DNA from 2 places in the Pseudomonas sp. MH10 genome. Region 2 is predicted to be linked to the other one. Evidence: predicted binding sites of a transcription regulator. Region 2 holds the regulator's gene; the other holds the start of a gene.
What was found. The regulator FliA, encoded in region 2, starts transcription of late flagellar genes. The targets are predictions, from matches to a motif close to CTAAAGTTTNNNNNNNNNNNGCCGNTAA.

Region 1 (4,486 bases), 2.7 Mb from region 2:
GGCAAGCTAGAGAATTCAGACATGTGAGGTCTCCAGAAAAAAGAGGCGAATTGTAGCGTACGAGATCCCGCTTCGTCTGCGATGCCGCGCGGGGCGGACCTAAATCCCTGTAGAGCCAATGTGTTGAAGAAGGCGTTCACGCGGTGTGTCAGGTAAACCGCATCGCGAAAAAGTTCGCGCCTACAGAGGGTCAGCTATTTAAGCGGTCAGGCCTTGCGGCTGCTGAAGCTGCTCAGTGCCCGCTCAATGCATTGCGAGGTTTTGCCGAATGCTTGGACGCTGATTTCCGAGAACGGCCCGCCGCCCTGATCCGCGAACACCAGCATGACCACCCGCTCATTACTGCTGAGCGAGCGCAACAGTAAGTGTTCGCCGGTGAACAGGCTTTTTAGCCTGACGGGCAGCAGCGCCGAAAATTGAGCGGTGTTGGCAGGCGTCAGACGCAATTGGGTCGGTTGAGCCAGCAAGCGTTGCAATACCGTGCTCTCAGCAATGTCCAAGGTCAGGTGCATGGCGTCCTTGTCCAAGCCGGCAATTTGCTGAACACGCAAAACCGTCATATTGCGGTCAATCATCAGCAGCATCAGGCGCTGCATGCCGCAGGCCACCAGTGCGTCTCGGGCAAGCGTTGTGAGGTGCATGGCATTGTTGAAGCGGCTCGGCTCTTCCAGTAACTCAGTGCAATACTTTCGCCACAAATGCAGCGCTTCGGCCGAAGGCGGCGGTGCGGGTAACAGGCCGCGATGAATTCGCCGTGTGTCCGCAGGCCATATGAGTGCTTCGGCAGGGTGCCAGAGCCCCGTCGCGAAGTGTTTTCGAGCACTTTGTACCGCTTGTTGGTGGACTTGTTGCTGCACGTCATCCAGCGAGACTTGCAGGTACAGGCTGGTCAGCATCTGCCAGCGCAGGCTGTGCGGACCGTCCCAGGCTTGTTGTGCAGACAATGCGATGCCATTGGCGAGCAGGATCGTATTGGCAGGCTGGTTGAGCCAGCGGCGCAGTTCGGGGTCAGCGTCGAGGCGTTGCCGTTGTCGCAGTGGATTAAGGTGGTCGCGAGCAATATGCAGCGACTTGACCAACAGTCGGCGTTCGTTGATCAGCGCGCTGTAGCCCTGAGTTACCCATATTGGCAGCCGCCAGGCCACTGCGAGCACTTGGCACAGCTTGAGCAGGCTTACGCCGAATAATGCGTTTTCGACAATGCGCGCCGACTCACCTTTGTGAATCACCCGCAGCTCCCATTCTTCAAGCAGCTTTGGGTGTGCAACGGCCATTGGCCAGAGCGGCGATAAAAACAGCAGGCTGCCCCAATGAATGTCCTGCCAAAGCCGCGCCAGACGACCGGCGAACAGCCCGTTGGCTTGCTGCATCGCGTGCTGACTGATCATCTGGAATTGCCGCAAGCTCGGCGAGATATCCTCTATTTCCAGCGCAGGCAAACGTTGCAGCAGTTCTTCAGTGCGCTTCAGACCTAGACGATTAATAGCCACCTCGAGGCTTTCCGCAGGCTCGCTCAAGCCAATGCTGTGATGGTTGACCTCGCGCAAGACGCTGAGAACCAGCGACGGGCTTTCCTGCATCAACTCGGCGATATCGCGCAGCGAACGGCGGCTATCACCGAGCGCACTCAGCACTTGAGTGTGGCTATTAATGGGTACCGGCAGGCGAATCCCGTCCAACTGTTTGTGCCATGCATCAAGGGTGCGCGGAACGGGAAGCGGTGCTGAAGTTTCTGGTGGCATTGCAGGCGGCCTGTACAGCTAATCGTTTAGGACATTATCGGATGCGGCATGCATGGCATGTCAGCGCGAGCACCCTGCTACAAGGGTCGAACTGGCTTTTCGCCTGAACTGGCTATAGTCTGGCGCACTTACGCCGATAAGTAGAAGAAGAGTTTCAAGAACTTCCACTCATGATCTCGAACCCGACTCAGTAAGAACTCTCTCTATATGGCTAAAATTATCGGCATTATTGTCGTTTTCGCGAGCGTTCTCGGCGGATACGTCATGTCCCACGGCAAGATCGGAGCATTGATCCAACCTTTCGAGGTCATGATCATCGGGGGCGCCGCCCTTGGCGCATTCCTCCAGGCCAACCCCGGCTACATGACTCTGCATGTGGTCAAGAAGTCGCTGAAGATGTTCAGCTCTCGCTTCTCGCACACGTTTTATCTGGAAATCCTGGGCCTGGTCTACGAAATTCTCAACAAAAGCCGCCGCGAAGGCATGATGGCGATTGAAGGTGACATCGAAGACGCTTCGGCCAGTCCGATTTTCGCCAAATATCCCTCCGTGCTCAAAGATGCGCGTATGACCGATTACATCTGCGATTACCTGCGGATCATGTCGTCAGGGAATATGGCGCCGCACGAGCTTGAAGGTTTGTTCGACATGGAACTGCAAAGCATGAAGGAAGAGCTGGAACATCCTTCGCACGCAGTGACTGGTATTGCCGATGCCATGCCCGGCTTCGGTATCGTCGCCGCCGTTCTTGGTATCGTTGTGACCATGGCATCGCTGGCTGACGGCGATCAGGCGGCTATCGGTATGCACGTGGGTGCGGCGCTGGTGGGTACGTTCTTCGGTATTCTTGCTGCGTATGGTTTCTTTGGACCGCTGGCGACTTCCCTGGCTCACGACGCCAAGGAAGAACTCAATGTGTTCGAGTCCATCAAGGCCTCGCTGGTCGCTTCAGCGTCCGGCATGCCGCCTTCGCTGGCGGTAGAATTCGGTCGCAAGGTTTTGTACCCCAAGCACCGCCCTAGCTTCAGTGAGCTTGAACAAGCGGTTCGCGGTCGCTGAGTCATGGAAAATAACCAGCCGATAATCGTCAAGCGCGTCAAGCGTTACGCCGCCGGGCACCACGGCGGCGCGTGGAAAATCGCGTTCGCCGACTTCGCGACGGCAATGATGGCGTTCTTTCTGGTGCTGTGGCTGATGTCCTCCGCTACGCCCCAGCAGAAAATCCAGATTGCCGGTTACTTCAAAGACCCTATTGGGTTCACCGAAAGCGGTACACCCTACATTATCGATCTAGGCGGCTCGCCCGCGCTGGCGCCGGACAAGACCCTCAACCCCGAGGTCAAGTCCGAGCCGCAGCCGGATAAAATCAAGACCGAAACTGACCAGTCTGAAACGCTGGCGGAGCAAGTTGAGCAAGAACGCTTGGATATGCTGTTGCAAGAGCTGCAAACCAAGGTCGATGAAAATCCGCAGTTGAAGAAATTCAAGGACCAGATCCAGTTCGAGATCACTCAGGACGGTTTGCGCATCCAGATCATGGACGCCGATAACCGGCCGATGTTTGACATCGGCAGTGCTCGCTTGAAGCCCTATTTCGAAGACATCCTCCTGGCCATGGCCGACACCATTAAAACGGTGCCGAACAAGATCAGCATCAGCGGCCATACCGATGCGACCCCTTACGCAGTGAGCGGCGAGTATGGTAACTGGGAATTGTCGGCGAACCGAGCTAACGCTGCGCGTCGAGCATTGGTCGCGGGTGGTTATCCGGAGCCGCAGGTGGCCAGGGTTGTGGGCTATGCCTCGTCATCCTTGTATGACAAGGAGCATCCGCAAAGCGCAGTCAACCGGCGCATCGACATTATTGTGCTGACCAAGAAAGCCCAACAGCGTATCGAAGGGACAGTGTCCCCGTCGCCGGACAACACAGCGCCGCCTGCGCCAGCCAATGGGTCTGCACCGACCGGCGCCCCCGGCGCTTCAGCCACACCGGCTCCGGTTGATCCCCAAGAACCTGTGCAGCCCCATGAACTTCGGCAAAAACTGAACATTTTTGAAGATGGAGCGCTGAAGATGGACGAGACCAAGAAGTAGTTCTCGTGCATCTTTCTGTAGGAGGGTCCGCCACGTCTTCACGCCGCGCTGTCTCGCGCAGCAAGCTGTGTGGCACTTTGTGTGGTTTGAGGTTGCAGGGTGTCAGGACTGAAGCCTTCCCGAATAAATTCAGTTCAGATGTTGGCTCCTACAGATGGCCGCCTGCCTGTGGATCGTCTGTGAATTGAATATCGAATTGCGGAAAGAGGCCCCGTGAAACCATGCGGCCGAACGCAGGCGTTGCGCAGGGGGTAACGAGGCAAGGATGCCGAGTAAGCCGTGCGCGGCCAGGGACGGCCGCTCACGGCGACCCCCGGAGCGACGCCGGAGTGAGGGAAGACCGAGCCTAGGCGAGGTCCTGCATGGTGGGGCAAGCGTTTTGGGGGACCTTTTTGGCGTTTGAAAAAGGTGCCTCGCTGTAAAAGCGAAACCATAAGCGCAGCAACCACAAAGGCCGGATATACACGCCAAACCCAGCGCCAACCCATTGTTTTCAAAAGATTAAAAAGTAGTTTGATAAGCGTCAGCGTGTTGGCGAAGGGACCTGGCGCTATGTGTCAGGCACACAACCTCGCGAACACGTTGGCTCCTACAGATTCTCAACAGCTCCTCAGTAACTGTTTTCCGGCAAGCTGGCGATGATCGAGCGG
Region 2 (4,486 bases):
TCCCTGCAAAGCGATCGACCTGGCTGGCCATCAGCACCAGTTTGAGCAAGTTGCTTTCCACTTCCGTAACCAGTTGCGTAACGCGCTTGATCACCTGACCGGTGAGGTCCTGGAAGTCTTGAGCCAGCAAAATATCGTTGAGGTGGGCGGAGACTTCGCGGCTGTCTTTCTCTGTACGCGCCAAGAAACCTTCGACCCGTCGAGCCAGTTCGCGAAACTCTTCGGCACCGACTTCGCGACGCATAAAACGCGCCCAATCGGCACTCAAGGCGCTGGCTTCAGACGCCAGCCCGCCCATCAATGGCGTGCTTGCCTCTACCAGGTCCATCGTGCGGTTGGCGGCATTCTCGGTCAGCCTGACCACATACGACAGACGCTCGGTGGCATCAGTGATCTGCGAAACTTCTTTGGCTTGCGGCATGTTCGGGTCAATTTGAAAATTGACGATCGCACTGTGCAGCTCACGGGTCAGTTTGCCGACTTCCTGATACAGACCTCGGTCGCGAGTCTGGTTCAGCTCATGGATCAGTTGCACCGCGTCGCCAAATCGGCCTTTTTCAAGACTTTCGACCAACTCGTGTGCGTGTTTCTTCAGGGTCGACTCGAAGTCGGCCTGGGTTGAATCTGTGTGCTCCATACAGCCCCCACGGCGGACATCAGCTATTGACGCGCTCGAAGATCTTTTCGATCTTTTCTTTCAGCACTTGGGCCGTGAAGGGCTTGACCACATAACCGTTAACACCGGCCTGAGCGGCTTCGATGATTTGGTCACGTTTGGCTTCGGCCGTTACCATCAATACTGGCAAGTGCTTGAGACGATCATCGGCGCGCACATGGCGCAGCAAATCGATACCGGACATGCCAGGCATGTTCCAGTCAGTCACCAGAAAGTCGAAGTTACCGCTTTGCAGCATGGGCAGCGCGGTAGTTCCGTCGTCCGCTTCTGCCGTGTTGGTGAACCCAAGGTCACGCAACAGGTTTTTAATGATCCGCCGCATCGTTGAGAAGTCATCAACGATGAGGATTTTCATGTTCTTGTCCAATTCGACCTCCAAGCAGTCTTAAACGCATTCAGCACCTGAATACGCTGTTCAATCAAAACCGGCACAGCACATATAGGCTGCACGAAAACGACGACGGGCTTGGTAAATCAACACGCCGGAATGGACACAGAAAGTCTAAAGGACTCTCTGAACGGCTTCCGCCTAGTCTTATGCTTCGCACGCAACGCTTTGCACAGCCGGCTTACAGGCAACTCGTCACCACCAGGGGTCACGCCTTGCCCATCAACGCGCTCGCCATTCTCCCAAACGCCCTCGCAAACGAGCTGCGCACTGGCTGTGTAACTGGCTGACCCGCGATTCGCTAACCCCCAATACTTCACCAATTTCTTTGAGGTTCAGCTCTTCGTCGTAGTACAGCGCCAACACCAGTCGCTCACGCTCCGGCAAGTTGGCTATTGCATCCGCTAACGCTGCCTGGAAGCGTTCATCCTCCAGATCGCGTGACGGCTCAAGCTGAGCGCTTGCGCCATCCTCATGCAGCCCTTCATGTTCGCCGTCCTGTAAAAGATCGTCGAAACTGAACAACCGGCTGCCCAAGGTATCGTTCAAAATCCCGTAATAATCATCAAGACTCAATTGGAGTTCGGCCGCAACTTCGTGATCTTTAGCGTCACGACCTGTTTTAGCTTCAATTGATCGAATTGCGTCACTGACCATGCGTGTATTGCGGTGCACTGAACGAGGGGCCCAATTGCCCTTTCGCACTTCATCGAGCATGGCGCCACGGATACGAATCCCGGCATAGGTTTCGAAACTTGCGCCTTTGGTGGCGTCATATTTGGTAGACACTTCTAGCAAACCGATCATGCCGGCTTGGATCAAGTCTTCAACTTGTACGCTGGCTGGCAGGCGTGCCAGCAAGTGATAGGCAATGCGTTTCACCAGCGGCGCATACCGCTCGATCAGCTCGTACTGGGAGTCCTTGGACGCCTTGCTGTACATGCGATAGCCGCTGGCTGTCATAGGACTGGTCCTGCACTCGTCTGATGTACGAGCCGTTCAACGAAAAATTCAAGGTGTCCGCGCGGGTTGGCCGGCAATGGCCACGTGTCGACTTTCTGCGCGATGGCCTTAAAGGCCAGGGAACACTTGGAACGAGGAAATGCTTCGTAAACTGCCCGCTGCTTTTGCACGGCCTTGCGCACACATTCGTCGTAGGGCACAGCACCGACGTATTGTAAGGCGACGTCTAGAAAGCGGTCCGTGACCTTAGTCAACTTGGCGAACAAATTGCGCCCTTCCTGAGGGCTTTGCGCCATGTTGGCCAGCACTCGAAAGCGGTTCATGCCGTAATCGCGGTTCAGCAGCTTGATCAACGCGTAGGCGTCGGTAATCGACGTGGGTTCATCGCACACCACCAGCAGCACTTCTTGAGCTGCGCGCACGAAACTGACCACTGACTCACCGATCCCGGCCGCCGTGTCGATCACCAGCACATCGAGGTTGTCACCGATGTCGCTGAACGCCTGAATCAGCCCGGCGTGTTGCGCAGGCGTCAGGTGAACCATGCTCTGAGTGCCCGAAGCCGCTGGCACGATACGAATCCCGCCAGGGCCTTGGAGCAACACGTCGCGCAGTTCGCAACGCCCCTCGATCACATCGGCAAGGGTTCGTTTGGGTGTGAGGCCAAGCAAGACGTCGACGTTTGCCAGACCCAGATCAGCGTCCAGCAACATGACGCGTCGGCCAAGCTCTGCCAGCGCCAGTGAGAGGTTCACTGAAACGTTTGTCTTACCGACGCCACCCTTGCCGCCAGTTACTGCGATGACCTGTACGGGATGCATGCTACCCATTTTAGTTCTTTACCTTGACTTGCTTAGACCGAGGCCACATCAGTGATTGCGCGTGCGTTGCATGAACAACGTCGGCGCCACCCTTGATGCAGGTACATTCCAATGTCTTGCCCTACCCAACCCGCTTGTTCGGGCTGTGATAAAGATCCGCGAACATATCCGCCATAGCTTCTTCGCTTGGCTCTTCCTGCATTTGCACACTCACCGCACGACTGACCAGCTGGTGCCTACGTGGCAAATGCAAGTCGTCCGGTATTCGCGGTCCATCCGTGAGATAAGCCACCGGTAACTCATGGCTTATTGCCAAACTCAACACCTCTCCCAGACTGGCAGTTTCGTCCAGTTTGGTGAGGATGCAGCCCGCCAGCCCGCAGCGTTTATAGCTGTGGTATGCAGCGGTTAGAACCTGCTTCTGACTGGTAGTTGCTAACACCAGATAATTACGTGCTTTGATACCGCGACCCGCGAGACTTTCCAGCTGCATTCGCAGAGCCGGATCGCTGGCTTGCAGACCGGCGGTGTCAATTAACACCACGCGCTTGCGCAACAGCGGTTCCAACGCCTGGCCCAACGACTGGCCAGGATCGATGTGGGTGACGGATACATTGAGGATCCGGCCCAGGGTTTTAAGCTGTTCCTGAGCACCAATTCGGTAGCTGTCCATGCTCACCAGAGCGATGTTTTGCGAACCGTATTTCAAGACATAACGCGCGGCCAGTTTCGCCAGGGTCGTGGTCTTGCCCATACCAGCCGGCCCTACCATCGCAATCACGCCGCCTTCTTCCAGCGGCTCGACATCCGGGGTCACAATCATCCGCGCCAGGTGCGCCAACAACATGCGCCACGCCTGACGAGGCTCTTCAATTTCAGTGGTCATCGCCAACAGGTCCCGGGACAGCGGACCCGACAAACCGATGCGTTGCAGGCGACGCCACAGGTTGGCCTGTTGTGGACGGCTGCCTTGCAGCTGATTCCAGGCCAGCGAACCGAGCTGTACTTCGAGCAATTCGCGCAGACCGTTCAGCTCCGAACGCATCGATTCGTAAGCTTGCAGCCCGATCATTGGCTCGCTGGCGGCGCTTGCCATCGGTGCAGCAGCACGTCGAGGCTCGTCGAACGTCGGTTCGATGTGCGTTTCACCAGCTTCCAGAGACGCGCCCGTGAACAACTGGCGATTAATCAACGAATCGTTGTCGCCACGCGAACCCAATTCAGCTTGAGCGGAGACGATGCGCGATTGAGTTTTGCGCAACTCGTCTTCAAGCTCGATGTTCGGTACACGCGGTGCCAACGCGGAAAGTTTGTAATCCAGGGCAGCAGTCAGCTCTACGCCACCAGCGATTCGGCGGTTACCAATGATGGCGGCGTCAGCGCCCAGCTCATCACGAACCAGCTTCATGGCTTGACGCATATCGGCGGCGAAAAAACGCTTAACTTGCATGACTCACTACCTCAGCCGTTTGGCCCGACAGTCGCGACGATCGTGACTTGTTTGTTGTCGGGAATTTCCTGATACGCCAGCACATGCATGTTCGGTACAGCCAGCCGTCCAAACCGTGACAGCATTGCGCGAACCGGTCCTGCGACCAACAAAATCACCGGTTGCCCCTGCATTTCTTGGCGTTGTGC

Region 1: motA (flagellar motor stator protein MotA) is a predicted target of FliA. The motif match lies at 1,855-1,882, and genes of this name have one in related genera.

What each region holds. Positions count from the first base shown of each region.
Region 1 is NZ_CP133783.1:3,146,104-3,150,589, reverse strand. It holds gene rhdA (thiosulfate sulfurtransferase) at 1-23, opposite strand, end outside; gene RHM59_RS14060 (HDOD domain-containing protein) at 207-1,742, opposite strand; gene motA (flagellar motor stator protein MotA) at 1,950-2,801, shown strand; gene motB (flagellar motor protein MotB) at 2,805-3,836, shown strand; gene rsgA (small ribosomal subunit biogenesis GTPase RsgA) at 4,447-4,486, opposite strand, start outside.
Region 2 is NZ_CP133783.1:234,651-239,136, reverse strand. It holds gene RHM59_RS01070 (protein phosphatase CheZ) at 1-637, opposite strand, end outside; gene RHM59_RS01065 (chemotaxis response regulator CheY) at 657-1,031, opposite strand; gene fliA (RNA polymerase sigma factor FliA) at 1,287-2,027, opposite strand; gene fleN (flagellar synthesis regulator FleN) at 2,024-2,857, opposite strand; gene flhF (flagellar biosynthesis protein FlhF) at 2,970-4,298, opposite strand; gene flhA (flagellar biosynthesis protein FlhA) at 4,310-4,486, opposite strand, start outside.